2 regions of the Priestia sp. 53B2 genome follow, and region 2 is predicted to be linked to the other one. Evidence: a T-box and tRNA genes for the amino acid it is inferred to sense, from the RefSeq annotation. Region 2 holds a T-box; the other holds one or more tRNA genes.
What was found. A T-box is a leader RNA that pairs with one kind of tRNA and senses whether it is charged. The one in region 2 lies ahead of thrS (threonine--tRNA ligase), so its partner is inferred to be a tRNA-Thr.
Positions count from the first base shown of each region.

Region 1: it encodes a tRNA-Thr, which carries the amino acid that the T-box ahead of thrS (threonine--tRNA ligase) is inferred to sense. The anticodon was not compared.

Region 1 covers NZ_JBLZXA010000008.1:159,120-165,101, forward strand. Annotated here, with positions in the region: gene ACN6NE_RS04200 (YwaF family protein) at 1-333, opposite strand, end outside; gene ACN6NE_RS04205 (ABC transporter permease/substrate-binding protein) at 630-2,153, opposite strand; gene ACN6NE_RS04210 (ABC transporter ATP-binding protein) at 2,153-3,103, opposite strand; tRNA gene ACN6NE_RS04215 (tRNA-Thr) at 3,369-3,441, opposite strand; gene ACN6NE_RS04220 (Rieske 2Fe-2S domain-containing protein) at 3,653-4,705, shown strand; gene ACN6NE_RS04225 (DHA2 family efflux MFS transporter permease subunit) at 4,740-5,982, opposite strand, start outside.
Region 2 covers NZ_JBLZXA010000027.1:554,423-560,404, reverse strand. Annotated here, with positions in the region: gene ACN6NE_RS23360 (amino acid permease) at 1-1,374, opposite strand, end outside; gene thrS (threonine--tRNA ligase) at 2,138-3,361, opposite strand; T-box leader at 3,408-3,636, opposite strand; T-box leader at 3,676-3,902, opposite strand; gene ACN6NE_RS23350 (cell wall hydrolase) at 4,532-4,990, opposite strand; gene rpsN (30S ribosomal protein S14) at 5,248-5,517, shown strand; gene ACN6NE_RS23340 ((2Fe-2S) ferredoxin domain-containing protein) at 5,609-5,982, shown strand, end outside.

The DNA.
Region 1 (5,982 bases), on a different contig from region 2:
GATTCCTGCGAAGTACACAAAATAAAAAAGAAACCTGCTTTTGGTTATCAGCATAACAGCAGCCAACAGCACGACTATATCACTGAGCTGAAGAGGCAAGGAAGTTTCAGCAGACCACTGATGACATCCGATTTCCCAAGCCTGGTAGGCCGTTTCTGAAGCAATTAGAACGAGCGAAAGCAAAACGAACACAAACCTCTTTTTTCGCAGCTGCTTTCGACACAAGAAAATAAATGCTCCTATGATCACCATAATGGCTAAAGTTACAAGATGGTGCGCTGAAAAAAACTGAAAGGAATGTTGTACAGGATCACACGTAAAAAATCTATTCACACCGGCGCCTCCCTTATATCAGAAAACAAATTCGGTACCTTTAGCTTGTTCATAAGACTCTACTTTCATTAACGCTTATCTCACAGTAAAAGAGATTGAGACATAAAGAAATTACGCCAATCTGAAGACGAACAAATGGCATAAATGACCGGGTATGGATCGTTTGTTACACCAGGAGTCTTCGCCTTGCCCTCCAATCAACTGCTAGAAGCAACTAAAATGAAAAGATCCGAACGATTCATCGTTCGGATCTTCTTTCAACTAACATACTTTTGTCCTAGCTTTTTTCTTCGTTTTTACTCTTTAATTAATTCTTTTTTCACTAAGAATTGATGAGCGACTTCTTCAGCCGTTTTGCCTTTTGCATTTACTTGATAGTTCATTTCACGCATTTCTCCGTCACTAATTTTACCGCCCAATTGATTTAAGATTTTTTTCAGTTCAGGGTGTTCTTTTAGCGTATCTTCACGAAGCACAGGCGCTCCTTGATACGGAGGGAAGAACTGCTGATCGTCTTTTAAGACTTTCAAACCAAACTGTTTGATTTCAGGATCCGTTGCGTAAGCATCAAGCATATTAATATCGCCTTTTTCTACAGCACGATAGCGAAGCTTCGGCTCCATCGTTTTAATATTCGGGAAGGTAAGACCGTATTCTTTTTGAATGCCTACATAGCCGTCTTCACGATCTTTAAACTCAAGCGTAAATCCTGCTTTTACTTTATCTGTTGCATTTGCCAAATCTGAAATGGTCGTTAGATTATTTTCTTTGGCAAATTTCTTTGTTACGGTCAATGTGTACGTATTATTAAACTTCATTGGATCTAAATAAACAAGGCCGAATTTCTTTTGAAATCCTTCTTTTGCCTGCTTGTACACCTTTGTTTCATCTTTGCTGTCCGGCTGTTCCTTTAGATGCGTCACAATGGCTGTGCCCGTATATTCAGGGTATAAATCAATTTCCTTGTTACGCAGAGCCTCAAATACAAATACCGTTTTCCCAAGCGACGAACGAAGATTTACTTTCATATCGGTTTGATCTTCAATTAATTCTTTGTACATATCAATTAAAATATCTTGTTCTGCGCCAATTTTCCCTCCGATAACAAGGTCTGATTTTGTTGCGCTCATCGCTGCAAACGGAGAAACAAGAATGAGTATTAATACGATGATCATAATAAACGAGCGTTTTTTGGACCCTTTTTTAGCTGAGTGTTCAATCGTTCGCAGAATTCCATCAAAAATAAGCGCTAATAATGCTGCTGGAATGGCTCCTAATAAAATTAAACTATTATCACTTCGATCAATACCAAGCAAAATTAAGCTTCCGAGTCCGCCCGCTCCGATAAGAGCCACAATTGTCGCTGTACCAATAATGAGTACCATTGCTGTACGAATTCCGGCCATAATGACAGGAAGTGCTAGAGGAAGTTCTACTTTGATTAATCGTCTCCACGAGTTCATCCCCATGGCTTTGGATGCTTCAATTAAAGACGGGTCCACTTCTTTAATTCCGGTATATGTATTTCGTACAATAGGAAGAAGCGAATATAAAAACAGTGCAATAACCGCGGGAAAGGTTCCAATTCCGACAAGAGGAATTAGTAATCCTAATAAAGCGAGTGAAGGAATGGTTTGCAGTACGGCTGTTACGCCAATGATCGGTTCAGCAATGCGGTCATGTCTCGTTAAGTACAGTCCGAGCGGCACTGAAATTAATACGGCGATAACAAGAGCCAGTACTGAAATTTGAATGTGTTCAAGAAGAGCTTGAAACAGTGCATCTCCTCGTTGATCTAATAATGTGCTTAGTGCATTCATTACAGCGTTCCCCCTTCTTTCGTTTTATCAGAAAGAAACGCTAATAGAGTTTTGCGCGTTACAACGCCAATGCGTTTGCTCCCTTTTTTCACGGCTATTGCTTCGTGGTCGTAAAGGGCGTCCATTGCCTGCTGAACAGTGGCGGTTGAAGCTAGCTCTTCAGTAGGCTCTACGTCTGGCTGTTCGCTTTCTTTGACAAACATATCCAATGTCTCAAATAAAGCATTTCCTTGATTTCCAATAAATATTTTTACAAATTCATTTTTAGGCCTTTGAATGAATTCCTCCGGGGTTCCAACTTGAACAATTTCCCCATCTTTCATTAGGCAGATACGATCTCCAAGCGTCATCGCTTCGCTCATATCGTGCGTAACAAATACAAATGTTTTTTTGATTTTTTCTTTTAAGCTAATAACATCTTGCTGAAGCTGTTCGCGGCTTAACGGATCGAGGGCACTAAAGGGTTCGTCCATTAAAATAACGGGGGGATCGGCTGCGAGGGCACGTGCTACACCTACACGTTGCTGCTGGCCACCTGAGAGCTCAGACGGCTTTCGGTTTCGATACTGCTTTGGGTCTAGTCCCACCAAGGTAAGCAGCTCATCAATGCGCGTTTTGATTTTGTTTTTCTTCCAATGTTTCATCTCGGGTACAATGGCTATATTTTCAGCAATGGTCATATGGGGGAAAAGCGCAATCTGCTGCAGGACATAACCGATGTTCCAGCGTAGCTCATGTATGTTGTGGTCCGATACGAGCTTATCTTTTATGTATAGTTCTCCTTCGGTAATATCATGAAGACGGTTAATCATTTTTAAGGTGGTTGTTTTACCACACCCACTCGGACCAATTAAAACAAAAAACTCTCCTTCTTTAATTTCTAGATTAATATTTTTCACGGCGGTCGTACCGTCTGGATATTGCTTTGACACATTCTTAAACGTAATCAAATTATCGTTCACACTCCCTGTTGAAATTTAACCCCTAGTTCCGTGTACCCAATACTTAGAGGCAATAAACATTCTTTTAAGAATATTTCTAAATATGATTCATAAGACATAGTTGAAAAGATACACATGTTTTCTCACACCTTCCTAATAAGGCTATCAAACTGTTAAATTTTTCACAAGGCGGGGAAGAATAATTCGGAGAATAATTTTAAAGCCAACACAAATAAAAAACCTTCTTTCAACAAGAAAGAAGGTTTTTTTCGTATGCTAGCGACAGGGATCGAACCTGCGACCTCTTGCTTACCATGCAAGTGCTCTACCTACTGAGCTACACCAGCGTCTTGGAAAATTATATCACGTTTAAATTGATTTAGGAAGCGCTTTTTAAAAATTTTTTTATTGGTATATTCTCTAATTTGCGTCTTCTGAAATTCGCACTTTCTACAAAGTTCCATATTTTGTGTTAGAATTCCTCACACAAATTGTGTGAATTTTCTTTTTTTATATTACCCTTAGTAAAAGAGCTTACAAAAGAAAGGAAGAAAATAGATGGAACAACAACCAACCATGACCAAATCAAAAACGGCAACTCCCTACCCAAGAGACTGTACGTTTAGCCTAGAAGATTGGACGACGCTCGCCAAGTATTGGTACCCCGTCGCACGGTGCAGTGATGTAACAGAAAAACCAATGTCCGTAAAATTACTAGATGTAAATCTAGTTCTATACCGTACCACACACAAAGTTGTAGCGGCTCGTGATTTATGCGTTCACCGAGGCACACCGCTTAGCATGGGCTGGGTCGAAGATGATGAAATTATCTGTCCTTACCACGGCTTCCGCTATGCAACGGACGGTGCATGCACGTCGATTCCAGCTCATCCCGACGCCAATATTTCCCCCCGCCTGTGTATGGCCGTCTATCCAGTTATTGAACGATTTGGATTAGTTTGGACTTCCCTGACCGGTGAACAAGATAATTTGCCGTACTTCGATGCTTGGGAGGACCCTGACTTTCAGCAAATTGTTTGTCCGAGCTTTGATATTATGGGATCAGCTGGTCGCCAAATGGAAGGGTTTTTAGACGTAGCTCATTTTGCTTGGGTTCACACAGATACGTTTGGCGATCGAAACAATGCCTTTGTGCCTAAATATAAAGTAAGCGACACAGATTATGGGCTTCATGTAGAATATACGAGCACGGTGAGCAATTATTCCAAAGAACAGCAGCATTTAAATCCACCTGATTTTAAATGGCTTCGCGTCTTTGATGTTTATCCGCCGTTTACAGCTACGCTAAAAGTATACTTCCCAGAAGGCGCAGAGCTGTGGATTATGAATGCAGTCTCTCCTATTTCAGCCCGCGAAACACGTTTATTCGCGCCAATCGCTCGAAACTTTGAGAAAGATTCTCCCGTTGAAGGTGTGTATGACTTTAACCTTCGCGTCTTTGACGAAGACCGTGAAATGGTTGAAAACCAAAAGCCTGAAGACTTGCCTTTAGACCTGCAGATGGAAGCGCATATTATGGCTGATCAAACGTCCATCGGCTATCGGAAATTATTAAAGAAAATGGGCTTAAGCTTTAGATATACAAGCTGAAAAAATCCCCGCTGTCTCAGCGGGGATTTCTTTTTTATTTAGCAAACTGCTCGCGTCCTGCTTTTTCCTTTATCACTTCATCTTCACTTGCCGGCGTTGCGCGTTTCATAAACAATGAAAGAATTAAGGCAACCACCACTAGTACTACTGAGATGGCAAACGCATCGTTAATCCCTTGTACCATTGCCTGCATCCCAATCTGTTCTTTCATTTGAGCTGCCCCGGCCGCGGTTGCATTAGCTGCTCCTGCTCCGCTCATTGCATCTTGAGCGAGCTCTTTTGCATGTGTAGCTGTACGGTTTGACATCACCGTTACTAAAAGAGCCGAACCAATAGCTCCCGATACTTGTTGAAGCGTGTTATTCATCGCAGTGCCATGCGGATTAAAGCGCTGCGGCAGCTGATTTAATCCGTTTGTCATAACCGGCATCATCACCATAGACATTCCGAACATGCGAAGCGTGTAAAGCGTAATGAGCGTTGTATACGTCGTATCAAGCTCTAAGTTACTGAAGAAATACGTCGTAACGGCTGTAATAGTTAGACCCGTTACAGCCAGTGCACGCGCTCCGAATTTATCAAATAATTTTCCGGTAATCGGTGACATCACACCCATTAGCAGCGCACCCGGAAGCATTAGTAATCCTGAATGAAGCGGAGAAATGCCTCGTACCGTTTGAACATAAATTGGCATTAGCAGCATGGCTGAGAATAATGCCATTGTGATCACCATTGAAATCGTTGATGATAAAGCAAACATTGGATATTTAAAAATGCGGAATTCAAGCATAGGGGTTTTAAGCTTGAACTGACGCGTAATAAATAAAATCAGAGCCACAGCTCCTACGATAATGGTGCCGTATACTTCCACAGAATCCCAGCCTTTATCCCCTGCTGAGCTAAATCCGTATAGAAGTCCTCCAAATCCAATTGTAGATAACAAAAGAGATAAAAAATCCAAATTGATTTCCACTTTTTCTTTTTTGTCTTTTAATAGGAAGAAAGCGCCTATTAATACAATTGCAGCGATTGGCGTAACAAGGTGGAACAGCATTCTCCACTCATAGTGTTCAATTAGCCACCCTGATAAGGTAGGACCAATTGCCGGAGCAAAAATCATAACTAAGCCGAAAATCCCCATCGCAGCTCCGCGTTTTTCTAATGGAAAACTTGTGAGCAATACGTTCATTAAAAGCGGCATCATAATGGCTGCGCCTGATGCTTGAATAATACGAGCGGTTAACAAGACCGAAAATACGGGCGAAGCACCGGCAAGT
Region 2 (5,982 bases):
TGTTAATCGACTGTGTTTACGAGAGTAACCCATATACACAATAATACCAAGCACAATCCATATGCTAAAATACAGCCATGTTGTTTTAGGAAGGTTAATCATTAAAAATAAACAAGATAATACGGATAGGATTGGTAAAGCTGGTACAAACGGCATTGTAAATCCACGTTTTAAAGTTGGATGCGTTTTACGTAAGATGATAATGCTGACGCCCACCATGCCGAAAGTTAAAAGAGCTCCGATATTTGCTAAATTCGCAAGTTCTTTTAGATCAATAAATCCTGAAATTAACGCTCCGATAATCCCTACTAGCCAAGTAGACAGAGTCGGAACTCCCGTTTTCTCATTTGTTTTAGCAAATGCTTTTGGCAGCAAGCCGTCGCGGCTCATTGAGAATAAAATGCGTGTTGCTGCATAAATGTAGGCGAAAATAACAGCCATAATTCCAATAACAGCTCCTGCAGCAATAACTCCTGCCACTGCATTTTGCCCTACTGAATGAAGAACATAAGCCATTGCTTCTGGGACATTCAGTTCCTTGTATGAAACAACTCCAGTCATAACAAGGCATACTGCTACATAAATAATCGTGCAGATCACCAGTGAACTAATAATGCCAATAGGCAAATTGCGCTGCGGGTTCTTTACTTCCTCTGCTGATGTAGATAAGGCATCAAAACCTAAGAAAGCAAAAAATACGGCTGCTCCCCCTGTCACAACACCTTCAATTCCATAAGGCATAAAAGGAGTCCAATTAGACGGCTTTACATAAAAAGCCCCTACAATAATAAAGAGAAGGATAATAAATAATTTAACAAGCACCATAAAATTATTCACTTTTTTACTTTCTTTTGTTCCTCTTGAAAGCAGCCATGTAATAAGAAGCGTAATACAAATAGCAGGAAGGTTTACTAGGCCTCCATTTGCAGGGATCGTAATTAATTCTTTTGGCAGTGAAAAACCAAAGCCTTCTAAAAAGTTGTTAAAATAAGAAGACCAGCCGTTTGCTACTGCTGACATTGTTAATAAATAGACGGAAAGCAACGTCCATCCCATTAAGTGTGCTACCACTTCGCCGATGGTTGCATATGTATAAGTGTAAACGCTCCCAGATACAGGTATAGTTGAAGCAAATTCCGCATAGCAAAGCGCTGCAAAACCGCATACAATAGAAGCCAGTATAAAAGAAAAAATAACGGCTGGTCCAGCATCATTAGCAGCCACCAAACCTGTTAACACTAAAACCCCCGTTCCTATTACGGCTCCAATACCAAGAAGAGTCAAATCGAATGCTCCTAATGTTTTGACTAGAGATTTGTTTTGACTTTGTTCTAATAATTGCTCGATTGACTTCTTTTTAAATAGTTTTCCCATTGCACTCTCTCCTCTCTGTTGCCACTCATCCCTTAAAAAACTTGAAAATGACATTTTTCCCCATTTGGCTGCGCGTTTTTACTTCAGATACAGAAGTAATTATATAGAAATAATTACTAACTTGTCTATTAGTATACTAATATCATTATATATATTTCAAGAGTTTTTGTAAGCGATTTCTTACCATCACTATATTTTAGATTTATAAACTAAACAAAGCAGTTATCATTGTGCTTATACATAATAAGTTTGAATGAAAATAATATTCTAAAAAATAAAATTATAAGTTTTTAGATAATTTTTTTACTAACTATCTTCAGATATAAATTCCTGGCATAGAGATTATTTACAGAACGATGAATGTTTTATCTTACCGGGTGTTATAATGATGAAAAATGAAGTATATGAAGGGCGGAAACAGATGCTTAACTTACTTATTGGCTGTGTTTTGTTAGCTTTAGGAGTGTACTTTATGTTTAAATTTCTTTTTTATTCTCCTTCTAAAAAGAAGCGAGACCAGCAAAAGGTGAGCAAATTACCTAATGAGAATTCAGCTTCATCCAGCACAAACGATTCGAATGGAATAAGATAAATTTTTTTATAAAATACCGGCGTTTGTCTAAGGCAAAAGTTATACTGCTGATATATATTATCTTATACCCTTCTAGTTCAATATTCCCTTCATTTTGGTGTAAGACAAGATGAAGGGAATCACTATCCGACTTAAAAAATCGGATTTTTCTATTTAGTAAGGTGAATAGTTTTAATAAACTCCGTTTGAATTCATTTCTTTACTCAAGTATACAGCTGAATCTTCAACACTTATTGTTCCAATATTTTTCTTTCCGTGCTTTCGCATGGCAAGCAATTCATTTTCCACTTCTTTATCTCCTATCACGGCCATATAAGGAACTTTCATCATTTCTGCTTCTCGAATTTTCAGACCTATTTTTTCAATGCGATCATCAACCTCAACACGATACCCTTGTGACTCCAGCTCGTGTTTCACTTTATATGCATATTCCACATGCGGCAGTGCAATAGGCAATAGTTTGAGTTGAACAGGAGCTAACCAAAGAGGAAATTGACCTTCGTAATGTTCAATCAAGATGGCCATAAATCGTTCAACGGAACCGTATATAGCGCGGTGAATCATTACGGGACGATGAGGTTTATTGTCTTCTCCAATATACATACAGTCAAACTTCTCTGGCATTAAGAAATCAAGCTGAATTGTTCCGCACTGCCAGCTGCGACCTAAGGAATCTAAAATATGAAAATCGATTTTCGGCCCGTAAAAAGCTCCGTCTCCTTCATTCACCTGATAGTCTAAGCCTTTTTCACTTAACACAGATTGAAGCGACTTTTCTGCTTGATTCCATGTTTCGATATCTCCCATAAATTTTTCAGGCCGTGTGGATAGCTCCACTTTGTAATCGAAGCCAAAATGTGAATAAAAGTCATGGATAAACGCTAGAATGCGGCTAATCTCAGCTTCAATCTGACTGAGTTCTACGAATAAATGAGCGTCGTCCTGTGTGAATGACCGGACTCTTAGCAATCCGTTTAAAGAGCCAGAAAGCTCGTGGCGATGAACTAATCCAAGCTCTGCGTATCGAATCGGAAGTTCTCGGTAGCTTCTTCGCTTGCTGTTAAACAATAAAATGGCTCCCGGACAATTCATCGGTTTAATCGCATAGTTTTGTTTGTCAACATTTGAAAAATACATATTCTCATGATAGTGCTCCCAGTGCCCTGATTGTTCCCAGAGTTTCTGTTTCATCATGATGGGTGTTTTTATTTCTTGATAGCCTGCTTTGTAATGTTTTTGTTTCCAGTAATTTTCTAACTCATTTCGAACAATCATTCCGTTAGGTAAGAAAAACGGCATACCAGGAGCTTCTTCCATCGACATAAACAGCTCCAGTTCTTGACCTAACTTTTGATGATTTCGCTTTTCTGCTTCCATTTGTTTTGACACGTTCATTCCTCCAATATGTTTTTATTCAACAAAAAACCGCACTCATCCCTAGTAAAGGGACGAATGCGGCCGTGGTACCACCCTAATTCCGTAAAATACCCATACGTATTTTACGCTTAAAAAGATAACGGTTTTACCGGTTGCGGTTTCAGTGTATACACATTCCCCGCCGCAGCTCCAAGGTGGTAAATTCATTTCGTTTTCTAAGGGTTCTCAGCCAGTGACCCTACTCTCTGTAAAGAAAATCTAAAAATGATTCATGTCCTTTTCATTGCTTGTATATTCATTTTTTCTACATAAAAAACCGCACTCATCCCTAGTGAAGGGACGAATGCGGCCGTGGTACCACCCTAATTCCATAAAATACCTACACGTATTTTACGCTCAAAAAAGATAACGGTTTTACCGATTGCAGTTTCAGTTATGCACGTTCCCTGCAATAGCTCTAAGGTGGTAAATTAGATGATTTCTTAAGGGCTCTCAGCCAGTGACCCTATTCTCTGCGAAGAAAACAGCATCTAATTCGTGTCCTTTTCATTGCCAAATACTGTTTATTAGTTGTTAAAAGCGATTATAGTGTATAAATTTAACAAAAGTCAAGAGTTATTTTTTTATTTTTTAATGTTATAGAATTACTTTATGCTTGAATTCCCGAAAAGTTACTTAGGAATATCTGGGCTCAAAAAGTTTTTTATTATAATATTGACAACCTACTCATAGTAGTATCAATGACTAGATTTATGACTAATTTTTGTAACAATAAAGGTAAAAGAAGAAAAGCGAGATAAATCTCATGAACCCATATACAGTTCATTCAACTCCTCTACCGGCAACAAAAATATCAAAAAACGGTCACAAGCTACGTGTCCATCTAAAATGCTCGTGGAGACATCTTAAGAAAGCTTATAAAACGAAATGGTGATTTCGGGTAAAACAGAGACTATTGATGATATACTAACATATTATTTTTTTATCACGTAAATATTGGATGAGAATTCATAGAAACTATTTTGTTATATACATGTACGTAAAAACTCCTCATGCATACTTCATGCTACGTTATTTCTTCTTAAAATCCATTCTAATGCTCTAATAGTGAATATTACTCTACTGTTTATGTTATGTACACAACTAAAAAAGCTAATGGCAGCGTATAGCTAACCATTAGCTTTTTAGTTATTTTGCAAATACATGCTGTCCAATTTTAATTGTTTCTTGTTTTCCGCGCAGCCATTGATCTGCCGTTTTATTAGAGTTAAAGAAGAATAATGAACCTTTTCCTTGACCTTGGAAGTTAATTGCTTCTTCTACAGCTTTTTGTGAATCTTTATCTGCAGGTTTATTAATTTGACCGTTGCTAACCGGGCTGTACTGACCTTTTTGATAAATAACGCCTTTTACAGTATCCGGGAATTTGCTGCTGTCGACTCTATTTAATACCACTGTCGCCACGGCTACTTTGCCTGCGTACGGCTCTCCTTTGGCTTCAGCTGATACAAGACGAGCTAATAGTTCCTTATCATTTTTATTTACTTGAATGTGCTGTTCATGAGCGGGCGCTGCAGCAAACGCTGAGTAACCTGCACCAAAGCTTGGGATAAGCATTGCTATAGCAATCACTAGTTTTTTTATCATAAAAATAAAATCCTCCTTGCTATTTCTTAACGTGGATCATATGCTAGCAGAAATATAAGAGGCTTTCATTACGAAAAATTATCCAATTACAAAAGAAATTGGATATTGTTATGCTTTTTCGGCAGCTTTTAGCAGCATAAAACTGCGGCCTGAATTATAAATATTAGTTGCATTTACTTCGTTAGTAGTTTATGATGTAAAAATATAAATAGTAATGATTACGATTTAGGGAAATATTTTAAGAAAGAGTGGATTATTTGGCTAAAAAATCAAAGATAGTAAAAGAAAAGAAACGACAAGAACTTGTAGAAAAATACGCAGAGTTAAGGCATCAGTTAAAGGAACAAGGAAATTATGATGAACTACGAAAGCTACCGAGGGATTCTTCGCCTACTCGCTTGCATAATCGCTGTAAAGTAACGGGAAGACCTCGCGGGTATTTACGTAAATTTAAGCTTTCGCGAATTGCATTTAGAGAGCTTGCTCACAAGGGACAGCTTCCTGGAGTAAAAAAATCAAGCTGGTAAACTTCTAATTAAGTAAAGGACCCTCTTTGCCACAAAAGGAAGAAGCACGCATTATAAATCGTAATCATTACTTTTAATAGGAGGGATCAATATGGCTACATGGAACTTAGATAAAACAAAACATCACGTTTTCATTTGTAATGGAAGCAGCTGTAATCAAGCTGGAGCCGAAGAAGTCACGCAAGCGATCCGAAATGAAATAGCTAATCAAGAATTAGATCCATACATACACACTACTCGCACTCGATGTAACGGAAGATGCCATGATAAATGCGTCGTCGTTTCCTATCCAGACGGTATTTGGTATAAAGATATAAAACATCATGATGCACGAGAGTTTATTAACTCTTTAAAAACAGGTCAATCTTTTTCAAAGAAAATAAGCCATATTTTTTGCGGAGAAGGTTTCCAGCGAACAGAAGGCACTGTGAAAGGTATCTCAAAAGAAAAAGAAAACGTCATCAA